4 regions of the Phyllobacterium sp. 22229 genome follow, and region 1 is predicted to be linked to each of the others. Evidence: riboswitches for the same ligand, from Rfam matches in the RefSeq annotation. Region 1 holds a riboswitch; each other region holds the start of a gene.

Region 1 (7,131 bases):
TCCTTGATGAAACGTTTCATATGCATCTACGCCTCGACCACATTGCCGAGTTGTGGGCCGTGCGCAAGCCGACCAAGGATGGGCATGTGACATCGCTCGAAGCCTACGGCGCCGACGGCGAGATGATCATCCAGTTCTTCGGCAAGCGCCACGAAGGTTCGGGCGAACGGGAAGACTGGCGCCAGCTTGTTGAAAACCTGCCCCGCATCCTGCGTTCGGCCGCGTAAGGAAATGACCATGTTCGCTAAACGCCAGAGCAAGCCGGCAAGGCTGCATCTCGCCGCGTCACTCGCCGGGCTGATGGCATTGCTGACCCCGAACGGCATGGCATCCGCCGAAGAAGTCACCGGCCGTCTTCCCGATGCCAGCCGGGTGGTGTCCATCGGCGACTCCATCACGGAGATCATCTATGCGCTGGGAGAGGAGGGGCACCTTGTCGGCCGCGACCAGACAAGCACCTATCCGCAAGCGGCGCAAAAGCTGCCCGATGTCGGCTACATGCGTGCGCTGTCGCCGGAAGGTGTTCTTTCGATCAACCCGACAGCCATCATTGCCGTGGAAGGCAGCGGTCCGAAGGAGACGATTGATGTCCTGAAGAAGGCCAGCATCCCCTTTGTCTTCGTACCGGAGGACTATACGGGGAAAAGCATCCCGGCAAAAATACGCGCCGTGGGCACAGCCCTTGGTGTTGATGAAAAAGCCGAAAAGCTGGCATCGCAAATCGAGAAGGATTTGCAGGCGGCCGAGGACGCGACGAAAAACATCAAGAACCGCAAGCGCGTCCTATTCGTCCTCAGCGCTCAGGGCGGCAAGATCATGGCCTCCGGCACCAGGACAGCCGCCAACGGCATCATTGCGCTGGCCGGTGCCGACAATGCGATTACGGAATATCCCGGATACAAGCCATTGACGGACGAGGCGATCATCACGGCCAAACCCGACGTCATTCTGGTCATGGACCGCGGCGGTGACCATTCGTCCGACAATGCCGATCTTCTTGCCAATGCGGCGATCGCCGCAACGCCCGCAGGCAAGGACAAGAAGATCATCCGCATGGGCGGCCAGTATCTGCTGGGCTTCGGGCCGCGCGCGCCGAAGGCAATTCACGAACTGGCACAGGCCATGTACGGCAACGAACTCGGCAAATGAGTGAGACCGTCTTGAGAAAGCCTGCCGTCCTTGCTTCCGCACGGGGCGGCAGAAGGCTGCGCCCGGAGGGCGACCGGTCGGCATTGGCGCGCATGGTCATTGCCTGCCTGTGCTTGGTGCTTGCCGCCACCATCGTCTTCAGCCTTGCCTTTGGTGCATCCGATGCGTCGGTCCTCTCCGTCGTCAAGACATTGATTGCCGGAACCGATGCGGCGGACAATGGGCTTTCCGTCCGCGACCGCATCATCATCTACGATATCCGCCTGCCGCGCGTCATTCTCGGCGCGCTGATCGGCGCGTCGCTCGCCGTATCGGGTGCGGTCATGCAGGGATTGTTCCGCAATCCGCTGGCCGACCCCGGCATCGTCGGCGTCTCGGCGGGCGCCGGGCTTGGCGCTGTCAGCATCATCGTTCTCGGCGGAACCTTCCTCGCCCCGATGATCGCCCTGTTCAGTCTCTACGCCTTGCCGCTTGCCGCTTTTTTCGGCGCCCTCATCTTCACGCTCGTCCTCTACCGGGTCGCAACCCGGCGCGGACAGACATCCATCGCCACCATGCTGCTTGCCGGCATAGCGCTTGGCGCCATGGCCGCCGCCTATATCGGGGTCCTGGTCTATATCGCCGACGACAAACAGTTGCGCGACCTGACATTCTGGGGACTGGGATCGCTGGCGGGAGCCAACTGGGTCAAGATCGCAGCGTCCGGTCCGCTCATTGCGCTGGCCCTTGTCATTTCGCCATTCCTCGCGCGCGGCCTCAACGGGCTCGCCCTCGGGGAAGCATCGGCCAGTCATCTCGGCATCCCGGTGCAGCGCTTCAAACGCATCGCCATTGTCACGGTTGCAGCAGCGACCGGCGCATCGGTTGCGGTCAGCGGCGGCATCGGCTTTGTCGGCGTGGTTGTTCCGCATCTTCTGCGCCTCGTGATCGGTCCCGATCACCGCTATCTCCTGCCGGCCGCCGCTCTCCTTGGCGCCAGCCTGCTGCTGATTGCCGATGCGGTCAGCCGGACCATCGTTGCGCCGTCCGAACTGCCCATCGGCATCGTCACGGCGGCCGTCGGCGCACCGTTCTTCCTGTGGATATTGCTGCGCCGCCGCGGCATTCTGGACCTCTGATCATGATCCGTGTTTCCAATGTCTCTGTCTCTCTCGGCCGAAGCAGGATTGTCGAGCATGTATCCTTCGATGCGGAGGCGGGCGCATTCTGCGTCATCGTCGGCCCCAACGGATCAGGCAAGACCACGCTGATGCGCGCACTCTCCGGCGACCTGCCGCATGAGGGTGTCATCAACATCAACGGTGTGCCGATCAACCGGCTGAAGCTCTGGCAGATGGCAAGCATGCGGGCGATCCTGCCGCAATCCACCTCGCTGTCCTTTCCGTTTACCGTGCGCGAGATTGTCAAGCTGGGCATGACCAGCGGCCGCTCCGGCGCCGCGCGGCACAACGTGGAAACGTTGCCGGACGAAGCGCTCGAACGGGTCGACCTCGCGGGCTTCGGCGGGCGGTTCTATCAGGAACTCTCCGGCGGCGAGCAGCAGCGGGTGCAACTGGCGCGCGTCCTCTGCCAGGTCTGGCAGCCGGTGCTGGACGGCCAGCCCCGCTTTCTTTTTCTCGATGAGCCGGTGTCGAGCCTCGATATCAAGCATCAGTTGATCATCATGCAGATTGCCCGCGACTTCGCCGATCGCGGTGGCGGGGTTATCGCGATCCTGCATGATCTCAACCTGACCTCCATGTTTGCCGACCGCGTCGTGGTTATGCACAGAGGGCGGGCCGATTCTGTGGGTACGCCCATGGAGGTCTTGACGGATGACCGCATTCTGCGTGTTTATGAATGTGCGCTCAAGGTCGGCGGTCTGCCCGGCAAATCCGTGCCGTTCGTGTTGCCGCAATCCGCAACGCTCTGAGCAAGCGAAGATGTCGCTATCTACCTATTGACTGTAGATGGCAATTTGATACTAAATATAGATGTTATGGTTCTCCCCGAGTCGCAAGACCGGGAGCTAAGAGGGAAGCCGGTGAGATGTCCTGGACATTGATGCCGGCGCTGCCCCCGCAACTGTAAACAGCGAGTTGTTGTCGACAATGCCACTGGAGCCCCGCTTCGGGAAGGCCGACACCAGCGCCGACCTGTGAGCCAGGAGACCTGCCATGACATGATGAACGTCCACGGGCGGGGTGTCCCGGTGTGTCGCTTGCAATGGTCGGCCGCAAGCTGACCGGATTCTTGCACGCGTGCGCTCGACCTTTGCCCCCAACATTTGGGGTATAAGCACATGTCTCTTTCTCTTGAAACCACTCGCACCGATGGACTTGCACCCATTCGTCACGGCGAAACACAATCTACGTCCGCCGAGCCCGGCTATCGTGTCATTCGCCGCAATGGCTCGGTTACCCCCTTCGACCCGCTGAAAATCACCGTTGCCCTGACCAAAGCCTTCCTCGCCGTTGAAGGCAATGTCGCCGCCGGTTCCCGCCGCGTGCATGATGTCGTCGAAGGCCTGACCACCGACATCGTGACAACGTTGAAGCGCCGCAGCAGCGAAGGGCGTCTGTTTCACATTGAAGACGTGCAGGACCAGGTTGAACTTGCCCTCATGCGCAGCGAAAACCACAAGGTTGCGCGCGCCTATGTTCTTTACCGGGAAGAACGCGCGCGAGAACGGGCGAAGCTGGTTGAACCGGTGGCCGAAACCGGCCCGTCGCTGAGCGTGACCCTGCCGGGTGGCACCAGGGCACCGCTCGATACGGTGCGTCTTGCCCGCATCATCGATGAAGCCTGCGAAGGACTTGAGGGGGTCAGCGCCGCGCCAATCCTCAGCGAAACCCAGCGCAATCTCTACGATGGCATTACCCTTGACGAGTTATCGCTTGCACCCATTCTGGCGGCGCGCACGCTGGTTGAAACCGAACCGAACTATGCCTTTGTCACCGCGCGGCTGCTTCTCGACAAGCTGCGCCGCGAAGCCTTGAGCTTTGTCTTCGGCAGGCCCGAACAGGCAACCCAGCATGAAATGGCGGAACGTTATGCCGATTACTTCCCGGCCTATGTGAAGGCTGGTATTGAAGCCGAACTGCTCGATCCGGAACTCGCCCGCTTCGACCTGCATAAAATTGCAGCGGCCCTGAAGCCGGAACGCGACTTGCAGTTCCAGTATCTCGGCCTGCAGACGCTGTATGACCGCTATCTCCAGCAGACGCGCGGCATCCGCTTCGAGCTGCCGCAGGCTTTCCTGATGCGCGTCGCCATGGGCCTTGCCACCCGCGAGATCGACCGGGAAGCGCGCGCCATCGAATTCTACAACCTCCTGTCATCCTTTGATTTCATGGCATCCACCCCGACGCTGTTCAATTCCGGCACATTGCGGCCGCAGTTGTCGTCCTGCTTCCTGACCACCGTTGCCGACGATCTCGACGGCATCTTCAAGGCGGTGAAGGACAATGCGCTCCTGGCGAAATATTCCGGCGGCCTTGGCAATGACTGGACGCCGGTGCGCGGTCTTGGCGCCCATATCAAGGGAACCAACGGCGAAAGCCAGGGTGTCGTACCGTTCCTGAAAGTGGCCAATGATACGGCCATCGCGGTCAACCAGGGCGGCAAGCGCAAAGGCGCGGTCTGCGCCTATCTCGAGACCTGGCATGTCGACATCGAGGAATTCCTCGATCTGCGCAAGAACACCGGTGACGACCGCCGCCGCACCCATGACATGAACACGGCCAACTGGGTGCCCGATCTGTTCATGAGCCGCGTGGAAAAGGACGAGCCGTGGACCCTGTTCTCACCCGACGAGACGCCGGATCTGCACGACCTCTATGGTGCGGCATTCAAATCCGCCTACGAGGCGTATGAAGCCAAGGCGGCACGCGGCGAAATCCGCGTCTTCCGCACCGTTCGCGCTCTGGACCTCTGGCGCCGGATTTTGACCATGCTGTTCGAGACCGGCCATCCCTGGGTCACGTTCAAGGACCCCTGCAATATCCGCTCGCCGCAGGGTCACGCCGGCGTCGTGCATTCCTCGAACCTGTGCACCGAGATTACCCTCAACACATCGAAGGATGAAGTTGCGGTGTGCAATCTTGGCTCGATCAATCTTGCCAATCACATTGCAGCCGAGGGCCTCGACCTTGAGCGTCTCGGCCGCACTGTGGCGACGGCCATGCGCATGCTCGACAATGTCATCGACATCAACTTCTACACCATCCCCGAAGCGCGCTCTTCCAACCTGCGTCACCGTCCGGTCGGCCTCGGGCTGATGGGGTTCCAGGATGCATTGCAGGCTCTGCGCATTCCCTACGCGTCCGATGAGGCCGTGGCTTTTGCCGATCTCAGCATGGAAGCCATTTCCTACCATGCCATTTCGGCATCGGTTGACCTCGCCAGCGAACGCGGCAGCTATCCAAGCTTCAACGGCTCACTCTGGTCGAAGGGCATACTCCCCATCGATTCCGTCGAACTGCTCGATCAGGCCCGCACGGCAGCCGGCGCCAGGCTTTCGATGGACCGCAGCACGACCCTTGACTGGGAAGTCCTGCGCAAGCGGGTGACGACAACCGGAATGCGCAATTCCAACACCATGGCGATTGCCCCCACCGCGACGATTTCCAATATTTGCGGCGTCGCCCAGTCCATCGAGCCCGCCTACCAGAACCTCTTCGTCAAATCCAACATGTCGGGCGACTTCACCGTCGTGAATGCCGCGCTGGTGCATGACCTGAAGCAGCGCGGGCTGTGGGACGAAGTGATGATTTCCGACCTGAAATATTTCGACGGCTCGGTGGGTGAAATCGACCGCATCCCCGCCGACCTCAAGGCGCTCTATGCCACGGCGTTCGAAATCGACAGTGCATGGCTGATCGAAGCAGCCTCGCGCCGGCAGAAATGGATCGATCAAGCCCAGTCGCTCAATCTCTATATTGCCAACCCGAGCGGCAAGAAGCTCGACGAGCTCTATCGCCTCGCGTGGAACAGCGGCCTGAAGACGACCTATTACCTGCGCTCGCGCTCGGCCTCGCACGTGGAAAAGTCCACGCTGAAAGGCACGGACGGCAAGCTCAATGCCGTCGCCGCCAAGCCGGTTGCCGAACCGATCATCCTGTCGGAGCCGGCCGGCAATGCCTGCTCGATCAACGATCCGGACTGCGAAGCCTGCCAGTAAGCGCGCAACCACGCCTGCCATAGATGCTTTGCAATGAATTGAAGGAAAAGACCATGCTTGACTGGACCAACACCGAAGCTGCCGCCAATGCGGCGCGCGCCATCCATCCCGCCCTCGCACCGGATCAGGCACCCGCCGCCGATGCGACAGGCCTTGGCGATATCGTGCGCGGCGGCGGCCGTGTGCGCGTCGATGACAAGGCGATGATCAATTCACGTGCCGACGTCAATCAGTTGCTGCCGCTCAAATATCACTGGGCCTGGGAAAAATATCTCAATGGCTGCAACAATCACTGGATGCCGACAGAGGTGTCGATGCAGGCGGATATCGCCCTGTGGAAATCCAGGGACGGGCTGACCGACGACGAACGGCGCATGATCAAGCGCAATCTCGGTTTCTTCGCGGCATCCGAGTCACTGGTCGCCAACAACATCGTGCTCGCCATCTACCGGCACCTGACCAATCCGGAATGCCGCCAGTATCTCTTGCGTCAGGCCTTCGAGGAAGCCGTCCATACCCACACGTTCCAGTATATTGTCGAAAGCCTTGGGCTGGACGAGGGCGAACTCTTCAACATGTATCGCGAAGTGCCATCGATCACCGACAAGGCGGCATGGGCGCTCAAGCACACGCAAAATCTCGACAACCCCGATTTCAAGACCGGCACACCGGAGATGGACCAGGCTTTCCTGCGCGATCTCGTCGCCTTCTATGTCATTTTCGAGGGCATGTGGTTCTATACCGGCTTTGCCCAGATCCTGTCGCTCGGCCGCCGCAACAAGATGGTCGGCATTGCCGAGCAATATCAGTACATCCTGCGC
Region 2 (7,131 bases), on a different contig from region 1:
ATGGTAGCGGCGACAGCGGCGAAGATCGGCTTCAAATGCCGGTTGGTGCAGGAAAGCTGGGTTCCGCACGAAGACGCCGTCTATGATCGCGTTGGCAATATCCTGCTCAGCCGGATAATGGGTGCCGACGTGGAAATGGTGGATGAAGGCTTTGACATCGGTATTCGTGAAAGCTGGGAAAACGCCATCGAGGATGTGAAAGCCAAGGGTGGCAAACCTTATCCGATCCCGGCGGGAGCTTCGGTCCATAAATACGGCGGTTTGGGTTATGTCGGCTTCGCTGAAGAAGTGCGGGCACAGGAAGCTGCGCTCGGTTTCACATTCGACTATATCATTGTCTGCACGGTGACCGGTTCGACCCATGCAGGCATGCTTGCCGGTTTTGCCAAAGACGGGCGCGAGCGCAACGTCATCGGCATCGACGCCTCGGCCACCCCCGCGCAGACCAGGGCGCAGGTGCTGGAGATCGCGCGCCGCACCGCCGATCTGGTTGAGCTTGGTAAAGACCTGACCGCGGCGGATGTCATCCTCAACGAAGACTATGCCTATCCGGTCTATGGCGTACCATCAGAGGAAACCAAACAGGCCATCCGTCTTTGCGCGCGGTTGGAAGGCATGATCACCGATCCCGTCTATGAGGGAAAATCCATGCAAGGCATGATCGATCTCGTGGGCAAGGGATTTTTTCCCGACGGGTCAACGGTGCTCTATGCGCATCTTGGCGGCGCGCCGGCGCTGAACGGTTATGCCTATACGTTTCGCAACGGTTAGCCGGCCTCCCTGCGGTCTTTCAACAATATTATGCGGCTAATATTTGATCCTAGAGCGGACCCTTGAACACGAAGAATGCACCGCCGCAGATCATCGCGAAGCCGACGAGGTGGTTGATGGTGATTTTTTCACCGAGATACATCACCGAAAACCCAGCAAAGACCAGGAGCGTGATCACTTCCTGAATGGTCTTCAGCTGGGCGGCCGAATAGATCTCGTGACCGTAGCGGTTTGCCGGTACCGCAAGGCAGTATTCGGCAAAGGCAATCATCCAGCTGATAAGGATGACCAGAAAAAGCGGCCGGCCCGCGAATTTAAGATGGCCATACCAGGCAAATGTCATGAAAACATTTGAGCCGAGCAGCAGCAGGATGGGGCGGATATAATCAAAGGAGGGCATGAAGTGTCCTTGGTTGTAAGCGTCTTTGGGCATGAAATGCAGTAACGTTCAAACGTCAAGCAGGCTTAAATCAAGTCGCGTGCAGCGGAAAGGGCGATCTGCGGTTCGGCGACAAGACGTGCGCGGTGTGGCCCAAAGGCCATAGCCTTGATCAGACGGTATCAGGCTGTTGTGGCGGGCGCGTCAGATGGATGCAGGCAAAACCCGCCGAAACAAACAGCATCGCGAATCCCAGAAAGGAAAACAGGCTGGTCAGGTGCCCCGGCACATCGCTCCAGTGCGGCTTGATGATGTCGGCGGTGTTGTAGGGATCGCCGCTATACTGGCACATGACGAAAGAGCCGCCATTGCGCACAAGCTCGCCATCAAGATCAGAGACGAGGGTACTGACCGCGTCCCGGTGTTCGGGCATGTCGCGCATATACACCAGCACTGCCTTTGCCGCAGCAAGATAGGCGTGTGAACAGGCGTTGAACGGGCTTTGCTCGTCGCTGATACTGCCGGGAACAATGCCCCAGAGACAATAGCTGTATTGGATATTGGTATAATTCAGCAGCCGCCGGAACTTTTCATCGGTGCGGGTCATCCGCGCTGCCAGATCGAGGATCGGCGTGCGGTAGTCAGCGATAATGGCCATCTCACCGTGGGAGAGGCTCGGAATGGAAATGCCCGAAGTGTCGGTTCCGGCGCTGCTGCGATGCGCCCAGCCGCTGCCGGTCTGCAACAGGAGCAACGACGCAACCAGAACCAGAAACCAGCCTGCCGGGCGGCGCATGGGGATATTGAGGTGTTGCGGTCTCATGCCAGCTCCATCGGCGGCGGAAGCCTGAACGCCCGCAAGGGGGCGTTCAGGAATGGCCGACTGCGCTCAGCGCGCCGCCTGCAGGCGATAGCGCGGCCGTTGTCCGGCCAGAACCCGTTCAGCCAAAGCGCCGAAGAGCAGACCAAGCGTGGTCCAGACGATCACATGGATCCCCAGCGATGCGACGCGGAAATTCCACAGAACCGTCGGTGAGAACTGTTCGGGAACTTCGTTGATGGCGGGAAGCAGGTATTGAACCAAGGCTATGAACACGACATAGGCGGCACCGGCGATCAATGTCGCGTTCCATGCGCCGTGCTGGGCATAAAGGCGCTTTGCCAGGCCGACGGCCGCGGCAAGGGCGCCGAGCGAAACCACCAGCATGACGAAGAACAGTTCCGTTCTGGCCCCAATGGTGTCCGGACTGCCGACCGCAGGCGGATTCATCGGATATTTGATGCAGGGAACGAGAACGATTGCCACAAAACCTGCAAGGGCAAGCAGAGCCGCCGTGCTGCGCGGGCTGAGCGAGCTGACCCGGCCATGCACAAAGGCAAAGACCAGGGAAAACAATCCGCCAAGCGCGGCGCTGTAGACAACGATGCCGGTAAACAGGCCGATGCCGGCCTGTGTCGCCCGCGTGACAAGCTCCGGTTCAGCCGCTGCACCGGCCGCCTGGCTCATCTTTTCCTCAAAGGCGATGGCGTGATCAACCTGCGGTTCGCCGAACACCCGGGCAAAGCCGAACGCCAGCAACCCGGCGATGACCCCTACGATCATGCCGCGGATCAAAAGATCTCTTGTCATTGTTTCGTTTCCTCAGTGGCAGGGAAAACCGAGGAGATGGCGGCCGTCATGAACGAATTCGTGCACATACATGCCCGAGAAGAGCGACATCGCCCCTTCTTCCGCGCCAATGAAGTAGATTGCGAGCAGCATGATCAGCCCGCCGAAAATAGCCCAGGGCAAGACTTCGCCGAGAGGAATGGGGGTGACGCCGGCTGATGGCGTAAGAGCGATATCGGACATGAACTTTTCTCCCAGAATGACGCGTTCACTAACGGAATTAATGATGTTGCGGCCAGGGTCTGGCTTTCAATCAGCGAAAAAAGACTGATTAATTACAGTGGCGCGACCGCTCCGGAATTTCACCGGCTTCCAAACTCGCAACAGCACGGTTATATCTGTGCACGCCGCAGACTGTCAATGAACGGTCAGGGCGCCATTTCCGTATTTTTCCTGAGGGTTTTTGAGGGATATTTTGGCCAAAGCCACGCGGTTAACCCTTGTTTGCCATGGCGCCACGCCTGCGGTGCGGACCGGTGCTTTTCCCGCCGACGAAGCGCTTGAACCTGGTGAAACCCAGCGCGCGCAGGCTATTGCCGGGCATTTGCGCCACGCGCACCGTGTTTTGACCAGTCCGGCACTGCGGGCCCGGCAAACGGCCGATGCCCTCGGACTGGAATCCATTGTCGATGCGGCGCTGGCGGAGATTGATTACGGGCGGTGGGCCGGACAGGCATTCACTGCTGTTCATGATGCCCAGCCGGACGATGTGGCCGATTGGATGCACAATCCCGTATCGGCGCCGCATGGCGGCGAATCCATCCATGATTTTCTCGTCAGGATTGCGGATTGGATGCGTTCCCATCTGAATGATGGCGGCCACACAATCGTGGTGACGCACGCCTCCATCGTCCGCGCCGCTGTTCTCAGCGCCTTGCAAGCACCGGATACCGCGTTTTGGCGCATCGATGTCGAACCGCTCAGCTGTATCGAAATGAGCAGCGACGGCGTCAGGTGGATGCTTCGCGCTGCCGCCTGTTTGCCGCCGCGTGCCGCGGGGATTCTGCCATGATCCGGGCTAAAATCAGGCATAGCTTTCGCCGCGCGGTCGCATCCACATCCCGGATTTTCAATCTCTGCCCGCTTACAGGAGTTCTCATGTCACAGCTCTTCCGTATTCTCGCTGTCGCAACCGTCGTCAATGCCGGTCTGTTGGGACAGGTATTCGCCCATGCCCATCTCAAATCGGCAGTTCCAGCCGAAAACGCGACGGTGAAGGTCTCGCCCGTCGAGATCGACCTGACATTTTCCGAAGGGCTGAACCTGAAATTCTCAGGGGCGACCATTACCGGTCAAGGAAACGCGACGATATCGACCGGTCAGGCCAAACTGGCCATCAGTGACCAGAAAACACTGGTCATCCCGTTGTCGACCCCGCTTGTCCCGGGTGGCTACACTGTCAACTGGACGGTGCTTTCCACCGACGGTCACAAGACCAAGGGCAGCTATACATTTACCGTCAAGCCCTGATGGGGTTGGAGACGGCGCTTGTTCTCTGCCGCTTCGCGCACAATGTGTCCGCGATGTTCCTGTGGGGGACATTTGCCTATCTTGCGCTGCTGGTGCCCAAAAGCCTCGCCGTGGAAATCGGGCAGCGCCTGCGCCCGGCGAGCGGGATCGCGGTCTTTCTGATTGTCGCGACGACGTTTCTGGCTTTGCCGCTGCAGGCAGGAACGATCGGGCAGGGCTGGACCGATGTTGTTGATCTCGGAACAATCCGTGACGTGCTGCTCGAGACGAGCGTCGGCCGCGGCTGGGCGCTACAGGTTGCAGCTGCCCTGCTGCTTTTACCCGCATTGGCTCTGACGCCGCGCCGGGCGCATGCTGCGCTTGCAGTGGCGTCAGGGCTGGTTCTGGCCAGTCTGGCATTTTCCGGCCATGCCACAATGCAGGAGGGCTGGATCGGTGTGGCCCATCGCAGCAATGATATGCTGCACGTGCTCTCAGGCGGCGCATGGATCGGAGCACTTGTGCCGGTTATTGTGGTGCTTGACCGGTTGCGCCAGGCGGAATGGCGTATGGCGGCGCAAACGGCGCTCATGCGGTTTTCGTCGGCCGGTCATGTGGCCGTTGCACTGGTGATTGCCTCCGGCGTGGTCAACACCATGCTCGTCCTTGGACATCTGCCGGACGATTGGACCTCTCCCTATCAGCTCTTGCTGGCGTTGAAGATCATTCTTGTCGCGGCGCTGGCGGGACTGGCTCTGATCAACCGCTATGTATTCGTTCCGCGCATGCGCACCCGCGAGGCGCGTTCCCTGCACGTCATACGGCTTGGAACCTTGACGGAGATCGCGCTGGGTATTGTCGTGCTCGGGCTTGTCGCCTGGTTTGGCATGCTCGAACCCGTTTAGATGAAAAAGGGCGGAGGTCATGTCACATTCGGTTGGGTTGCCTCGTCTTGGCGGTGCAGGACCAATGCCAGACAATGACAGGAGACGCGTAAATGATCAGGAAAATCTTCCTCGCCGGCGCAAGCGGTGCCGTTGGCAAGCGGCTTGCCCCGCTTTTGCTGGAAGCCGGATATGCGGTGACAGGCACCACGCGAAGCGCGGAGAAGGCCGCTTCCCTGCGCCAGATCGGGGTTGAACCAGCCATCGTCGATGTCTTTGATGCGGAGAAACTCGCCGCGGCGGTGGTGGAATCGCAGCCCGATGTCGTCATACATCAGCTTACGGATCTGCCCTATGGTGTCAGTCCGGCGGCGATGAAGGATTTCATCGGCCGCAATGCCCGCATCCGCAGCGAAGGAACCGCCAATCTCGTACGCGCGGCAAAGGCAGTGGGTGTCCGGCGGATGATCGTGCAGAGCATCGCCTGGGCCTATGCGCCCAAAGCCGGTGTGTTCGTCGAAACGGACCCGCTTGATCTGCATGCGGAAGAGCCCCGTGCAACCACCGTCGGCGGTGTTGCCGCCATGGAACAGGCGGTTTTGCGTGAACCGGGCATGGATGGCATTGTGCTGCGTTACGGCTTTCTCTATGGGCCGGGAACCGGGGTCGATATGCCGGCCAATCCGGATCTGCGCGTCCATGTCGATGCTGCTGCCGTGGCGGCGCTCAAGGCGGTCGAGCGCGGGGCGGGCGGCATCTACAATGTCACGGAGACCGATGTCGTCGCCAACAGCGGCAAAGCCCGTGATGCGCTCGGCTGGGACGCCGCGTTCCGCATCAACGACCGCCAATAGAACATCCCGATAACCGGTTCGAGACGAATCGCCAAAAGCCTCCCACAGAGTTGGGAGGCGGGCAAAGCGCAATCTGGTTCTAGCATAGGTGGCAGAACCGGAATCCCGTGCCTGTTTCAACCGGAGTTTTAACCGTGCTTTCGTTTCGGCAAACGGGGCGATGTCCTATGCTGTGGCCAATTATCAAAGAATGGCCCATGAAAAACGTATCCGACCTGAACAGCAAATCTGCCGGCCAAGCCGGCAAGAATACTCTGGAAGAGCAGAGCAGGCAGGCTTTACTTGCCAGCGTGGCCGGACGTTCACCGAAAGCGGCAAAGCGCACAATGAGCCAGTATTTCAAGAGCTTGTCGGATGTCGATGCAGCCAGACAGCACGTGGAGAAGGCCAGGCGCGCCGCCGATGACAGCTTGAACCGGGCCAAGGCTGCACCAAAGCCGCATGAAATCACCAATCCGGCCTTTGTCGCATTGTTCGAAGCACACCAGCACGACCGGGAGGTGCTTTTTGCCGCCATGCGTGCGCTTGACCGGGCTCAGGACACGCTGCGGTCGGAATCAGAAAAGACGGCCTTTTTCGCCAGGGACGACGATCAGTCATTCTGACGGGCACAATCTATAGGTGAATAAGCACACCAAACGATTGTATTTTGCAGACTTTTGCATCGCGCCAGCCTATCAATCCGGTGTTTGATATCATCAACAACGGAAAATCTGCGTGAAAAAACTCATTTCCCTGATCATGGCGGCAAGTTTTGTCTGCTTCACTTTTGCCGCGACAGCGCGGGCGGATAACGCTGCCACCGAACTGTTTCAGAAATATCTTGCCAATGGCCGGATCGGCGAGGCGGATGAGCAATTGCTGGCTTTGGCGGCGAAAGCGACAAACAATGCCGATGCGCAACTGGGCCTTGGCCTTGTGCGCAGTGCACGTGCCTTCGAAAAGCTGGCCCAATCGCTCTACAAGCATGGGTTTGGCTCGAAGTCGGATGGCTATGAACTGTTTCTGGGACGGGGTGCCAGCCAGATCGCCAGAAACGACAATCCGGAACCCATCACCTATGAACAGTTCCGCGGCATTCTGGCCACGTTCATTGCCGATCTTGATTCCGCTGAAAAGGCGCTT
Region 3 (7,131 bases), on a different contig from region 1:
GCCCTCGGTGAAGCGCGAGCGGACAGGACCGCCGCGCCGGGCGATATCCGGCGCCAGCGCCGCCATCATGCAGCCGCTCATCTGCCCCTCGCCATGGGCATCGCCCGCCAGATAGGACTGGGTGATCGCACCGAGCGCATCGCCGGGTGACGCCTCGGACAGGCTGGTCCACCGCCGCACCGACAGGGCCATGGCTGCAGCGCAGGCCTCGGCGATCAGATCGTCCTTCGAATTGAAATGCCCATAGAAGCCGCCATGGGTCAGACCCGCGCTTTTCATCACATCGGCAACGCCGATGCCGTCAAAACCCTTTTCGCGGAACTGCTGTCCGGCGATCTCGATGATGCGGGCGCGGTTCTGTGCTGCCTGGTCCCTGCTGACGCGCATGAAACATTCCTTCAAAAAAACTGCATTGACAATTTATATGATGATCGTCATCAATAGTCAAATATGATGATCGTCATTTAAAAGCCGATGACCTTCCAGGGAACACGAACATGATTTCATCGCCTCTCGCAGCCGCGCTCGCCCGGCGCAATGTCCACTATGGCTGGGTCGTCGTCTCCGTCACCTTCCTCACCATGCTTGTGACGGCAGCGGCCGTCGGCGCTCCCGGCGTGCTCATCGTGCCGCTGGAAAAGGAATTCGGCTGGACGACGGAACAGATCGCCACCGCCTTCTCCATCCGGCTGCTGCTGTTCGGGCTGATGGGCCCGTTCGCCGCGGCCTTCATGAACTATTTCGGCGTGCGGAAAGTCGTGTGCGTGGCGCTGGCGCTCATTGCCGGCGGTTCCTTCCTCTCCCTCGGCATGACGCAGATCTGGCAGCTCATTCTGCTGTGGGGCGTGGTGATCGGTTTCGGCACCGGCCTGACCGCCATAGTGCTCGGTGCGACAGTTGCCACCCGCTGGTTCACCGACCGGCGCGGGCTGGTGCTGGGCATGCTCACGGCAAGCTCGGCCACCGGACAGCTGGCCTTCATGCCGCTCATGGCTTCGATCAGCGAGAATTACGGATGGCGCGCGGCGACCATGATGGTCTGCGCCCTGCTCGCCGTCGCAGCGGCCGCCGTCTTCCTTCTGATGCGGGACCGCCCGTCCGATGTCGGCTTGCCCGCCTATGGCGAAAAGGAAGTGGCAAAGACCGCAGCGGTAACCGGCGGGCTTTTGTCCCTCATCATCCTGCCGCTGGCCACCCTCAAGGAAATATCGCGCAGCAGCACGTTCTGGGTGCTGTTTGCCACCTTCTACATCTGCGGCGCCAGCACCAACGGCCTCATCCAGACTCACTTCGTTGCCCTCTGCGGTGATTACGGGCTTGCGGCCGTCACCGCCGCCAGCGTGCTGGCCATGATGGGCTTTTTCGATTTCTTCGGCACGATCGGCTCCGGCTGGCTGTCCGACCGGGTCGACAACCGCTGGCTGCTGTTCTGGTATTACGGCCTGCGCGGCGCCTCGCTGCTGTTCCTGCCCTACAGCAATTTCTCGATTTACGGCCTGTCGCTGTTTGCCATGTTCTACGGTCTTGACTGGATCGCCACCGTACCGCCGACGGTCAAGCTGGCAACGGACCGGTTTGGCCGGGAAAAGGCCGGCATGGTGTTCGGCTGGGTCTTCGCCGGTCACCAGCTCGGCGCCGCATCGGCCGCCTATGGCGGCGGTTTTGCCCGCACGGAATATGCAAGCTACCTCCCGGCCTTCTTCACCGCCGGTGTCCTGTGCCTGATCGCCGCGCTGCTGGCGCTGACTATCCGCAAGAGCAGCAAGGACGACCGCGTCGGCGAACCTGCCATCGCACACTGACCCGAAGATGTAACCATATAAATATGTCTTTATGTGTTGTTGACAGTCTTCGGCGACGCGCCTACCATACCCCGCATCGTGGTTCTCTGCGCCTCCGGGCGCAGAGCTAAGAGGGAATACGGTGCGATCGCTGCCAGCGGTTCAATCCGGAGCTGCCCCCGCAACTGTAAGCGGCGAGCTGTTGTCAATTTCGTGTCACTGATCCCAGGACGGATCGGGAAGGCCTGACGAGAGCACCGACCCGCAAGCCAGGAGACCTGCCGCGATAGATAACGTCCACGGGCGGGGTGTCCGGTGTGTCGCTTGCAAGCGGGCGTCATGAGCGCCCGTATGTCCTGCACGCGTGCGCCTGGCCTTTGCCCTCAACCATCGGGGTAAGGAACTATGACTATCACCACAAGCAATCTGGGTTTTCCGCGGATCGGCAAGCGGCGCGAGCTGAAATTCGCGCTGGAAAAATTCTGGTCGGGCCAATCGCATATCGTCACCCTGCAGGATATCGCGGCAGAACTGCGCCGGGAGAACTGGACCCTGCAGCAGGCGCATGGGCTTAGCCACATGCCGAGCAATGATTTTTCGCTCTATGACCACGTGCTGGACACCAGCGTCATGCTTGGCGCGGTGCCGCAGAGCTATGCATGGAAGGGCGGGCCGGTTTCGCCCGAGACCTATTTCGCCATGGCGCGCGGCAGCCAGGGCGGCCATGATCACGGCGCCTGCACCCACCACGGGGTGGCCGCTCAGGAAATGACGAAGTGGTTCGATACCAACTATCATTTCATGGTGCCGGAACTGACAAAGGGGCAGGAATTCACCCTCGGTTCCAACAAGCCGGTCGACGAATACCGCGAAGCGAAGGAGCAGGGCTTTGACACGCGTCCCGTGCTTCTCGGGCCGGTTACATTCCTCACGCTGGCCAAGAGCAAGGATGCGCAGACCGATCCGCTGTCGCTGCTGCCGGGCCTTCTGCCGGTCTATACGGAAATCCTCCGCCGCCTCTCCGCCAACGGCGCCGAATGGGTGCAGATCGACGAGCCCGCACTGGTGCTCGATCTCGACGAAACCACAAAAACTGCATTCAAGATGGCCTATGCGTTTTTCGCCCGTGCCCTTCCCCGCCTGAAACTGTTGCTGACACCCTATTTCGGCGCGCTTGGCGACAATCTCGACCTGGCGCTCGGGCTGCCCGTTGCCGGCCTGCATCTCGATCTTTGCCGTGCACCCGAACAACTCGATACTGTCGTGGCCGAGGCACCCGCCGGCCTCGTCCTGTCGCTCGGCGTCATCGACGGCCGCAATGTCTGGCGCGCCGATCTCGAGGCGATCCTGCGGCGTATCGAACCGGTGATCAGCCAGCGGGGGACCGATCACCTCATTCTCGCGCCGTCCTGCTCGCTGCTGCACACGCCTGTCGATCTCGAACTTGAAACGGACATCGACCCTGACTTCAAGAGCTGGCTGGCCTTTGCCACGCAGAAGCTGGAGGAACTGTCGATCCTTGGCAGGGCGATCAACACCGGCCGCGATAGCGTCCGCAACGAACTGGCAGCCGCCAGTGCGGCCGTGGAAACCCGCAGGACATCGGCCAAGATTCACGATGCGGCGGTCAGGCAGCGCCTGCAGGCGGTGACCGCGGAGCAGTCGCGGCGGCAAAGCCCCTATCCCGTTCGCCGGGAAAAGCAGAAATCCTTGGGGCTGCCGGATTTTCCGACCACCACCATCGGTTCCTTTCCGCAGACGGAAGGGGTGCGCAAGGCGCGGGCGGAGCATGGCAAGGGGGCGCTGACCGCCAATGCCTATGCGGCGCTGCTGCGCAAGGAAACGGAAAACTCCATCCGCTGGCAGGAGGAAATCGGCATCGACGTGCTGGTGCACGGCGAATTCGAGCGCAATGACATGGTGCAGTATTTCGGCGAGCAACTGTCCGGCTTTGCCTTCACCCGGCATGGCTGGGTGCAGAGCTACGGTTCGCGCTGCGTCCGCCCGCCGGTCATTTTCGGCGATGTCAGCCGCCCGCAGGCCATGACGGTCGACTGGGCTGCCTATGCGCAGTCGCTGACCGACAAGCCGATGAAGGGCATGCTGACGGGGCCGGTGACCATGATGCAATGGTCGTTCGTGCGCGACGACCTTCCGCGCGATCAGGTCTGCCGCCAGATCGGACTGGCACTGCGCGACGAGGTGAGCGACCTTGAAAAGGCTGGAATCCGCATCATCCAGATCGACGAACCGGCCATCCGCGAGGGCCTGCCGGTCCGCCGGGCCGATTGGGCCGCCTATCTCGGCTGGGCCACCGAATGTTTCCGCCTGTCAGCCTCAGGCGTTCAGGACGAAACGCAGATCCATACGCATATGTGCTATTCGGAGTTCAACGACATCATCGACTCCATCGCGGCCATGGATGCGGATGTGATCTCCATCGAGACATCGCGGTCGAAAATGGAACTGCTCGACGCGTTCGTGACCTACCACTACCCCAACGAGATCGGACCTGGTGTCTATGACATCCACTCCCCGCGCATCCCGCCGGTGGATGAAATGGCCGGCCTCTTGCGCAAGGCGAAAACCCATCTCGCCCCGGACCAGATCTGGGTCAATCCCGATTGCGGCCTGAAAACCCGCAAATGGGAAGAGGTCAAGCCAGCCCTCGTCAACATGGTCGAGGCGGCAAAACGCCTGCGGCTGGAACAGCGGGCCTAGCGGGCAATGCGCGCGCGGCGGCCGGCCGCTTTGGCCCGGTTGCCGCACGTCTCCATGCTGCACCAGCGCCGCGTGTGATTCTTGCTGGTATCGTAGAAGACGATGCAGCAGCGCTCATTGCTGCAGTGGCGGACATTCGTCGCTTCGTCGGTAACAAACCGGGCAAAGTCGGAGGCGATTTCAGCCAATACGCTTTGCGGCCCCGTGGTGACGGGCTTTGCGCTGGTCGCCCACCCGCTCCCTGATGTCTCCAGAACCGTTGCAACCGGATGTTCCGCCATCCGCCGGTTGATATCGGCGATAAAGGCAGGATTGAGCGCCGTCCCGGCCGCCAGACCATCCGCCGCCGCGCGCAACTGCGCACGGAACGCCTGCGCTTCCGTCAAGGCGGCGTTGAAGGTGGCCGCATCAGCCGCATCAGCCTGAAGATCGGCCGTCTTCGCCCATTGCAGAAACGCACCGTCCTTGCCGATGAGATCGATGAACTCACCATCGATGATCTGCGTGTTGACGAAATCCAGCCAGAGGGCATTGCCCAGAAAAATGAACGGCATCGCATGTCCTTTCACTCCTAGAAGTAACCATCAAAATTCAATTTGACAAGTTACTCCATTTGAGTAACCATCAAAATGTAATTTAGACGGTGCAACCGCCCATCCAACAGGAGCAGGAACGATGTCACAATCGAACGAACACGCACGCCCGCTGATCAGCTACCGGACCGAGGAGGTCGATGGCGTGAATATCTTTTACCGGGAAGCCGGGCCGAAGGACGCACCGACGCTGCTCCTGCTGCACGGCTTTCCCACCTCGTCGCATATGTTCCGCGACCTCATCCCGCTCCTGGCCGACCGTTACCATGTTGTCGCGCCGGATTATCCCGGCTCCGGTTACAGCGATGCCCCGTCCCACACGGCGTTCCGCTATACATTCGATCATCTCGCCGACATCATCGACGCATTCACCCGGAAGCTCGGCCTCAAGCGCTATGCGCTTTACGCGCAGGATTTCGGCGGTCCCGTCGGCTTCCGCCTCGCTTCCCGCCACCCGGAACGGGTGACGGCGATTTTCGTGCAGAACGCCGTGGCGCATGAAGAAGGCCTGTCGGACGGTTTCGATACGGCCCGGCGCCTGTGGGCGGACCGCAATGCACAGACGGAGGCCGCCATGCGCCGCCACCTCTCGATCGAGGACACAAGGGGCCAATACCTGTTCGGTGCGAAAGATCCGGCCCGCATCAGCCCCGATGCCTGGACCCACGCGCAGAACGGCCTCGACCGTCCCGGCATTGCCGAGGCCCAGATCGACCTGCTGCATGATTATCAGTCAAACCTCAAGCAGTACCCGCATTTCCAGGCCTATTTCCGCGAGCACCAGCCGCCGATGCTGATCACCTGGGGCCAGCATGATCCCTTCTTCACCCTTGCCGGCGCCAGGGCCTATACCGGACAGCTACCCAAGGCAGAGCTGCACATTTTCGATGGCGGGCATTTTCTTCTGGAAGACCATGCCGAAGAAGTCGCTGCACTGATGCGGGAGTTTCTTGGGCGGACAGTAAGCATCTAAAGCAAAAACTGTAGTGCGTGGTTCAACAAGTTCACCATGATGCAAATCCGGTATCAGTTGGCCACCCACTGCAGGATCAGCGATCCCAGGGTGGCCGCTGCGGTGGCTTCATCCACGCAGCCGCAGGTCATTTCCCGCGAAATGGCCTCGGCTGCGCCGATGATACCGGCGCAGCGCAGGCGCAGCTCATCGGCAGAAAGCGCCGAATAGGGTGCCAGCGCGGTGCAGTAGAGATCGACATAGCCGTCGATCAGCGCCTTCTGAAATCTCTCCATTTCCTCATCGCCCTTGAGCGCGGCTGAGATGGCATGCCATTCCGGGCCTATGGAGCGGTAGCAGGCCATGTAAGCCTCGCTCATCAGCCGGGCGACGCTGCCCAGCTGTTTCGGCGCCTGCTCCAGAGCTGCCAGCAAATCATCGACCTGCTGCTGGTCCAGCTGCTGATACAACGCAATCAGCAGGCCGGCGCGCGTGCCGAAATGTTCATAGGCAATCGGCTTGCTCACCCCCGCACGCTCCGCCAGATAGCCAAGCGTCAGCGCATCGGTTCCCTGCGTGCGGATGATCCCCAGCGCCGTCTCCATGAGCTGCTCCCGCCGCTGGGCTTTCGGCATTTTCTTGGCGGCTGCGGTCTTGCTCATGCGGATATCCTTTTTGCCAGAATAGCAACGTCACCCCTTGACTTGCAATCGCGCACCTACATATTACTAAAAGTAACTTACCTATAGTAATATAAAGGAACATCCCATGTCCACGACCACTACAGCCCCTGTCCTCATCATTGGCGGATCCGGCTTCGTCGGCGCACAAGCGGCACAAACCCTGCGCAAGCTCCACCCGGATCTGCCGATTGCCATCGGCGGGCGCGATCTGGCCAAGGCGGAATTCGTTGCCAGATCTCTCGGCAGCGCCGAGGCGGTGGCCATCGACCTTGACCGGGCCGATCTTGGTCAGCCCGGCGGCAAGGCTTTCAGCGCCATCGTGCTGTTCGTCAAGGACGAGACGCTCAACAGCCTGAAATATGCGCAGGCGCACCGTCTGCCCTATCTGAGCGTCTCCAGCG
Region 4 (7,131 bases), on a different contig from region 1:
CGGATCGGCGAGATCGTTGCGGGTAACGGTCTGCAGCAGCGCGCCGATGATGCCGAGCCCAGCGCCAACGCAGATGGCAAGGATCACCCGCGGCAGGCGCAGGTCGACGATGATCTTGCCGACCGGACCGTTGACGGCGGTATCGGAGAGACCGGCGGCATGGGCGACGGCGCGCAAGACGTCACTGAGCGGAATGACCGTTGCCCCATAGGCAATGGACACGAGGGCGAGGGCCAGAACGGCCATCACCCCAGTCATCAGTGTCAGATGCTGACGGAAAGGCAGATGCACTCAGAAGGCTTCCGGATGCATGGCCTTGGCCATCTTGGCGATGGCCTCGATATTGGCCGGTCCGGGCGTCAGTTCCGCATAGCGCAGGGCGACGAAGCGGTTGTTCTTGACCGCGTCGGTTTCCTTCATCGCCGGATGGGACTTGAGGAAGTCGAGCAGCTTCTGGTAACCCGCGTCATCCTGATAGTCGAGGAGGACGAGGAATTCCGGATTGCGCGTGGCCACGGTTTCCCACGAGGTGGTGCCCCAGCTGGTGTCGAGATCGGCCATGATATTGGTGCCGCCCGCTTCGCTGATCATCGCGGTCGGGATGGCGAACTTGCCCGCCGTAAACGGCTTGTCCTCGCCGGAATCATAGAGGAAGACGCGGGTGCCGCTCTTGTCGCCGATCTTGGTCTTGATCGCTGCAAGTTCGCTCTTCCAGCCGCTGATCAGCGTGTTGGCTTCCTCTTCCTTGCCGAAAATCTTGCCGAGCTTTTCCATATCGCCATAGAGCAGGTCCATGGTGGCGGCGGGCCGGTTCTTGTCGAGATGAATGCAGCTTTCAGTCAGTTCCAGCGTCTTGATGCCGTGCGGCGCCAGCGTGTCGGGCGTGACTTCGCCGCCCGGTTTCATGCCGTAATTCCAGCCGGCGAAGAAGAAATCCGGTTCCGCCGCAATGAGATTTTCAAGGGTCGGGTATTTGGGCGCAAGCTCGGGAATGGAGCCCAGCTGCTTCTTGAAGGCGTCATCGAGTTTATACCAGCCGGTAATGCCCGATACCCCGACCATCGAGGATTGCAGGTGCAGGGCAAAGGCCATTTCACTCATGTTGATGTCCTGGATGACAGCGCGCTTGGGTGCGGCCTCGAAGGTGACGGGTTTGCCGCAACTGTCGACCGTCACAGGAAACGCCCATGCGGGGGCTGATAGCGCCGACAAGGCAAGGGCGAGCAGCATTCTTTTCATCACATTCTCCGTAGCTGAGCAGTTTGTTTTGTTGTTGGCTCTGGTGCTTCGAACACCATGAGGTCGCGATCCTGCGAGGGGTGGCGCAGGCGCAGGACATCAAGATCAAAGACGTCGCTGACGATGCGCGGCGTCAGCGTTTCATCGGGCGTGCCGGCGGCGACGAGCTGCGCGGCGTGCATGACGGCGACGTGGGTGGCGAACGGCGCCACCAGCGGCAGGTCGTGCAGCACCGCTATGACAGTCACATCGAGACCGGCGACGAGCGCCAGCAATTCGCTGCGCGCCTTCGGGTCGAGGTGATTGGTGGGTTCGTCGAGAAACAGGATGTCCGGCTGCTGGGCTATGGCGCGCGCCAGCTGCACGCGCTGCCTTTCGCCGCCGGAGAGCGAGCCGATGGGACGGCGCGAATATGCGGCGATCCTGGCGCGCACCAGGGCTTCGGCAACGATATCCCGGTCCTTTGCCTTGGTCAGGGTGCCGGTGTGCGGAATGCGTCCAAAAGATACGTAATCATCCACCAGCAATTGCGGGTCCGGCATGTCGGTCTGGCCAACAAAGGCAAACCTTTTGGCCCGTTCTTTGGGCGGCAGCCGGTCTATTCCCGCGCCATCGAGGTGGATGCTGCCGCAGGAGGGGCGCAGCAGACCGGCCAGCATGCGCAGAAGCGTTGATTTCCCCGCGCCGTTCGGCCCGATTATGGCAAGGCGGGCGCCGCGTGCGATGTCGAGCGAAACCTCATCCACCAGCGTCTGGCCGGCGGTGCGGAACGTCACCGCGTCGGCACGCAGGATGGCATGGTTCATGGGTGGATATGCGTGACTGCAGGCAAGGCACATGGCGTCAAATCCCAAGCGGTAGATGTCGTTGCGTCATCGCGGACGCGTCATTCTCGTACAGTAACGTTATAACATTGGTCAATGCCTGATGTGTCATAGGTGCGCCGGAATGCGTGCGAGGGTCTTGTCCCAAAGGCCCTGCGGGCGCTGCGATGCCTTGGACCAGCCATCGGTGAGCGTGTGATACATCCGGGCGAAGTCCAGAAGATCGGCAAAGTTCGTGGCGGGATCGATGTCGCCGAAAAGGTACTGCGCCTTGCCGGGCGCCCGGAAGGCGACGGTACAGGGATGTTCGCAACCGGCCATGCAGGCAACGCCATGCACCTCGTAGCCGAGCTTGCCATCGAGTTCGGCCTGCAGCCTTGCGGCAAGGTCCTGACCCGGCCGTGACAGGCCATCGGCAGCCTTGCACAGGGTGCAGACGATAATCTGGTGATCGGGACTTGGCGTGGTCATGCCGGTGCTTTGCCTTGTGGACAAAGGTCAGGGGAACGCGGCCAATGCACCATCGCGACAAGGCGGGAGAGGACATCGCATCGCTCCCGGCACACCCCGTCCGGTTCGAATTACAGATGTGATGGCAGGTCTCCTGGCTCGCGGGTCTCAGCTTCGCCTTGCCTTCCCGGCCTTTCGGTCAGTGGCATGTCAGGCATCGCTCGCCGCTTACAGTTGCGGGGGCAGCCACGGTCTCGGTCCCTTTTGGGTACGCCTCACCGTGTTCCCTTTTCATCTCCCGCGTTGTCTTGCGGAAGAAACCATCGGCGCGGATGCTATGCGGCCCGCCGCGCAGTTGCAAGCATGTTTATGCGGCAATTTTTGAAGCTGCCAAAATTTTTGGCAAATGAAAGATTTCAATTGGCCGGTAACGCGTTAGAGTGCTGGGAGCATTTGTGGGAACACGGCTTTTTTTGAATCAGATTTTTGAGGCGACATGGCAATTCACGCAGCAGTCTATCATCTGACGCATTACAGATATGACCGGCCCATCATGCTCGGGCCACAGATTATCCGGCTCCAGCCGGCGCCCCATTCCCGGACAAAAGTTCTCAGCCATTCCCTGAAAGTCAGTCCGGCCAATCACTTCGTCAACCTGCAGCAGGATCCCTACGGCAATTTCCTCGCCCGCTTTGTCTTTCCCGAGCCGGTGACGGAGCTGAAGATCGAGGTCGATCTCGTCGCTGACATGACTGTCTACAATCCATTCGATTTCTTCGTTGAACCCGTCGCCGAGACATGGCCCTTCAGCTATCCCGAAGAGATCAGCGACGACCTGTCGATCTATATCAAACCGGAACCGGCCGGACCTCTGGTTTCAGCTTTCCTTGCAACCATCGATCACAGTCCGGCGAACACGGTGAATTTCATCGTCGATCTCAACGCGCGCATCCAGCGTGAGATCGGCTATGTCATCCGCATGGAAACCGGTGTTCAGGAGCCGGACACCACCTTGAACCTGCGCGCGGGATCGTGCCGGGATTCAAGCTGGCTGCTGGTGCAGGTCCTGCGCAATCTCGGTTTTGCCGCGCGGTTCGTCTCCGGCTATCTCATCCAGCTGAAACCCGATCTCGTCGCCATTGATGGTCCCGCCGGCACCGACAAGGATTTCACCGATTTGCATGCCTGGTGCGAAGTCTACCTGCCGGGGGCAGGCTGGATCGGCCTCGACCCCACCTCCGGGCTTTTGACCGGCGAGAGCCACGTGCCGCTTGCTGCCACGCCGCATTACCGCAATGCGGCACCGATTTCCGGCATGGCCGAATTTGCCAATGTGGAATTCGGTTTCGATATGCGCGTGACGCGCGTGTCCGAGCACCCGCGGATCACCAAGCCGTTTTCCGACGAATCCTGGACTGCGCTCGATGCGCTCGGCGAACAGGTCGACGCGATCCTGAACGAGAGGGATGTGCGCCTGACCATGGGCGGCGAGCCCACCTTCGTGTCCATCGATGATTTCGAATCGGGCGAATGGAACACCGATGCCGTTGGGCCGACCAAGCGGGAAAAAGCCGACAGGCTGATCCGGCGACTGCGCGAGCGTTTTGCGCCGGGCGGGTTTCTGCATTACGGGCAGGGCAAATGGTATCCGGGCGAGAGCCTGCCGCGCTGGACGTTTTCGCTCTACTGGCGCAAGGACGGCAAGCCGATCTGGGTCAACCCCGACCTGATCGCCCCGGAAAACAGCAAGGCCGACGTCAAGCCGGAAGATGCCGGAAAACTCCTCGTCGCGTTGGCGCAGGAGCTTGGCGTTGAACAGGAGATGGTGGCGCCTGCCTATGAAGACCCGGCGGAATGGATCGTCAAGGAGGGCAATCTTCCCGATAATGTCGATCCGTCCAACTCGAAGCTGAAAGACCCGGAGGAACGCAGCCGCATCGCCCGGGTTTTCGAGCGGGGCCTGACCGAGCCAAGCGGTTTTGTCCTGCCGGTCCAGCGCTGGAACAGCCAGGCCTCCGGCCCGCGCTGGCGCAGCGAGAAATGGAAGACCCGGCGCGGCAAGCTGTTTCTGGTGCCGGGGGATTCGCCCGTCGGATACCGCCTGCCGCTCGGCGCCCTGCCGCATGTTCCGGCTTCGGAATATCCCTATATCGTGCCGGTCGACCCGTCGGTGGATCGCGGCGCCCTACCGGACCCGGCACCGCAACCGCGCGAAAACGTCCTGGCGGTTGCCTCGTTCACCGCTGATGAAGGCAACCAGCAGGAGCGGGTGGAGCAGGAACTGGGGGAAATCGGCGGGGCCGTGCGCACCGCCATATCGGTCGAGCCGCGGGACGGGCGCCTCAGCGTCTTCATGCCGCCGGTCGAGGCGCTCGAGGATTATCTGGAACTGGTTGCGGCGGCGGAAGCCGCGGCGCACAAGCTCGGGCTGCCGGTTCACATCGAGGGCTACAGCCCGCCGCAGGATCATCGTATCAATGTCATCCGCGTTGCACCCGATCCCGGTGTAATCGAAGTCAATATCCATCCGGCTGCCAACTGGCGCGACTGTGTGGACACAACGACGGCAATCTATGAGGAAGCCCGCCAGACACGCCTCGGTGCCGATAAATTCATGATCGACGGTCGCCATACGGGTACCGGCGGCGGCAACCACGTGGTGGTCGGTGGTGAAACACCGGCCAACAGCCCGTTCCTGCGCCGTCCTGATCTCTTGAAAAGCCTCGTCCTGCACTGGCAGCGCCATCCCTCGCTGTCCTACCTCTTCTCCGGCCTGTTCATCGGACCGACCAGTCAGGCGCCGCGCATCGACGAGGCACGGCACGACAGCCTCTACGAGTTGGAGATTGCGCTTTCGCAGGTGCCGCGCCCAGGCGAAGGCACGCCGCCCTTGCCCTGGCTGGTGGACAGGCTGTTCCGCAATCTGCTGGTGGATGTCACCGGCAACACGCATCGCTCGGAAATCTGCATCGACAAGCTGTTTTCGCCCGACGGTCCGACAGGCAGGCTCGGTCTGGTCGAGTTTCGCGGTTTCGAGATGCCGCCCAATGCGCGCATGAGCCTTGCCCAGCAATTGCTGATCCGCGCGCTGATTGCCCGGTTCTGGAACAATCCGATACAGGGCAGTTTCGTCCGCTGGGGCACGGCGCTGCATGACCGCTTCATGCTGCCGGCCTATGTCTGGCAGGATTTCCTCGATGTTCTCGCTGATTTGCGCGAGAACGGGTTTGATTTCCGGCCGGAATGGTTCGAGGCCCAGCTGGAATTCCGTTTCCCCTTCTGCGGGGAAATCGAGAATGAGGGCGTGAAGCTGGAAATCCGGCAGGCGCTGGAGCCATGGCATGTGATGGGCGAACAGGGCGCCATCGGTGGCACGGTGCGCTTTGTCGATTCCTCGGTGGAACGGCTGCAGGTCAAGGTCGACGGCTTCAATCCTGCCCGCTACCGCGTCGCCTGCAACGGCCGCGAGGTGCCGCTGACGATGACGGACCGGCAGGGCACGGCGGTTGCAGGCGTGCGCTACAAGGCGTGGCAGCCGCGCTCCGGCCTGCATCCGATGATCCCGGTCAACACGCCGCTGGTTTTCGATATTTACGACCAGTGGTCGCAGCGGGCGATCGGCGGTTGCGTCTATCATGTCGCACACCCCGGCGGGCGCAGCTATGATACGTTTCCGGTCAATTCGAACGAGGCCGAGGCACGCCGGCTGGCGCGTTTCGAGCCGCGCGGCCATACGGCCGGCGGATATGAATTGCGCAGGGAACAGCCATCGGGCGAATTTCCGATGACCCTTGATCTGAGAAGGCCGAGGCATTGAGATTGTGGGATTGATGCAAAGAGAGATTGTACCCCCCTCTGGGCTGCCGCCCATCTCCCCCACAAGGGGGGAGATCAGCCTGCACAATCGTTTCAGCCAACCATCAATCCGGCAAAGCAAGCAAAACCGTCAATGCCGATGTGATCTCCCCCCTTGTGGGGGAGATGCCCGGCAGGGCAGAGGGGGGTATTGCAGCCAATGTCCCAGGTGAGCAAATCACGGCCACTCGCCGGTCTCCTTGCCAGCTACAAGCCGCTGCAGGGCGTGGCGGACGAGATGATCGATCCGAGCGGGGTTGTGCGGCCCGGCTGGGAAAGACTGCTGCGCTCGCTCGACACGCTCGGCCCCGAAAAACTCGCCACCCGCTTTGCCCGCGCCAACCAGTATCTGCACGATGCGGGCGTGTTTTACCGCGTCTATGACGAGACCGGCACGCAGGAGCGCGAATGGCCGCTCGCCCATGTTCCCCTTCTGATCAACGAGGATGACTGGCGCGCCATCACCACGGGGCTGGCTCAGCGCGCCGATCTCCTGGAGGCTGTCGTTGCCGATGTCTATGGCGATAACCGGCTGGTGCGCGACGGCGTGCTGCCGCCTGATCTGATTGCCTCGAACCCGGAGTTCCTGCATCCCGTCGCCGGCATCAAGCCGGCCAGCGGGCATTTTCTGCATTTCTGCGCTTTCGAACTTGGACGCGCGCCCAATGGCCAGTGGTGGGTGCTGGGCGACCGCACGCAGGCGCCCTCGGGTGCCGGGTTTGCCCTGGAAAACCGCGTTGCCACCACCCGCGCCCTTTCAGAT

The links. Region 1 has a riboswitch for cobalamin ahead of ACTJJ7_RS03405 (ribonucleoside-diphosphate reductase subunit alpha). Riboswitches for the same ligand answer to the same signal wherever they lie in the genome.
Positions count from the first base shown of each region.
Region 2: another riboswitch for cobalamin. It lies ahead of ACTJJ7_RS00750 (CbtB domain-containing protein); the one in region 1 lies ahead of ACTJJ7_RS03405 (ribonucleoside-diphosphate reductase subunit alpha).
Region 3: another riboswitch for cobalamin. It lies ahead of metE (5-methyltetrahydropteroyltriglutamate--homocysteine S-methyltransferase); the one in region 1 lies ahead of ACTJJ7_RS03405 (ribonucleoside-diphosphate reductase subunit alpha).
Region 4: another riboswitch for cobalamin. It lies ahead of ACTJJ7_RS04425 (DUF1636 family protein); the one in region 1 lies ahead of ACTJJ7_RS03405 (ribonucleoside-diphosphate reductase subunit alpha).

Region 1 is NZ_JBQEPA010000002.1:228,063-235,193, reverse strand. Features, by position in the region: gene ACTJJ7_RS03425 (hemin-degrading factor) at 1-227, shown strand, start outside; gene ACTJJ7_RS03420 (heme/hemin ABC transporter substrate-binding protein) at 232-1,149, shown strand; gene ACTJJ7_RS03415 (FecCD family ABC transporter permease) at 1,146-2,267, shown strand; gene ACTJJ7_RS03410 (heme ABC transporter ATP-binding protein) at 2,270-3,061, shown strand; cobalamin riboswitch at 3,112-3,322, shown strand; gene ACTJJ7_RS03405 (ribonucleoside-diphosphate reductase subunit alpha) at 3,431-6,310, shown strand; gene ACTJJ7_RS03400 (ribonucleotide-diphosphate reductase subunit beta) at 6,364-7,131, shown strand, end outside.
Region 2 is NZ_JBQEPA010000001.1:155,876-163,006, forward strand. Features, by position in the region: gene ACTJJ7_RS00730 (1-aminocyclopropane-1-carboxylate deaminase) at 1-771, shown strand, start outside; gene ACTJJ7_RS00735 (DMT family protein) at 821-1,171, opposite strand; gene ACTJJ7_RS00740 (hypothetical protein) at 1,323-1,973, opposite strand; gene ACTJJ7_RS00745 (CbtA family protein) at 2,040-2,780, opposite strand; gene ACTJJ7_RS00750 (CbtB domain-containing protein) at 2,793-3,002, opposite strand; cobalamin riboswitch at 3,036-3,186, opposite strand; gene ACTJJ7_RS00755 (histidine phosphatase family protein) at 3,235-3,831, shown strand; gene copC (copper homeostasis periplasmic binding protein CopC) at 3,918-4,289, shown strand; gene copD (copper homeostasis membrane protein CopD) at 4,289-5,173, shown strand; gene ACTJJ7_RS00770 (NAD-dependent epimerase/dehydratase family protein) at 5,266-6,006, shown strand; gene ACTJJ7_RS00775 (hypothetical protein) at 6,204-6,611, shown strand; gene ACTJJ7_RS00780 (hypothetical protein) at 6,724-7,131, shown strand, end outside.
Region 3 is NZ_JBQEPA010000029.1:52,258-59,388, forward strand. Features, by position in the region: gene ACTJJ7_RS25485 (TetR/AcrR family transcriptional regulator) at 1-387, opposite strand, end outside; gene ACTJJ7_RS25490 (MFS transporter) at 498-1,802, shown strand; cobalamin riboswitch at 1,865-2,081, shown strand; gene metE (5-methyltetrahydropteroyltriglutamate--homocysteine S-methyltransferase) at 2,187-4,502, shown strand; gene ACTJJ7_RS25500 (CGNR zinc finger domain-containing protein) at 4,499-5,056, opposite strand; gene ACTJJ7_RS25505 (alpha/beta fold hydrolase) at 5,178-6,068, shown strand; gene ACTJJ7_RS25510 (TetR/AcrR family transcriptional regulator) at 6,122-6,709, opposite strand; gene ACTJJ7_RS25515 (NAD(P)-dependent oxidoreductase) at 6,816-7,131, shown strand, end outside.
Region 4 is NZ_JBQEPA010000003.1:87,638-94,768, reverse strand. Features, by position in the region: gene ACTJJ7_RS04440 (FecCD family ABC transporter permease) at 1-258, opposite strand, end outside; gene ACTJJ7_RS04435 (ABC transporter substrate-binding protein) at 292-1,239, opposite strand; gene ACTJJ7_RS04430 (ABC transporter ATP-binding protein) at 1,239-2,045, opposite strand; gene ACTJJ7_RS04425 (DUF1636 family protein) at 2,172-2,534, opposite strand; cobalamin riboswitch at 2,641-2,853, opposite strand; gene ACTJJ7_RS04420 (DUF2126 domain-containing protein) at 3,010-6,330, shown strand; gene ACTJJ7_RS04415 (circularly permuted type 2 ATP-grasp protein) at 6,529-7,131, shown strand, end outside.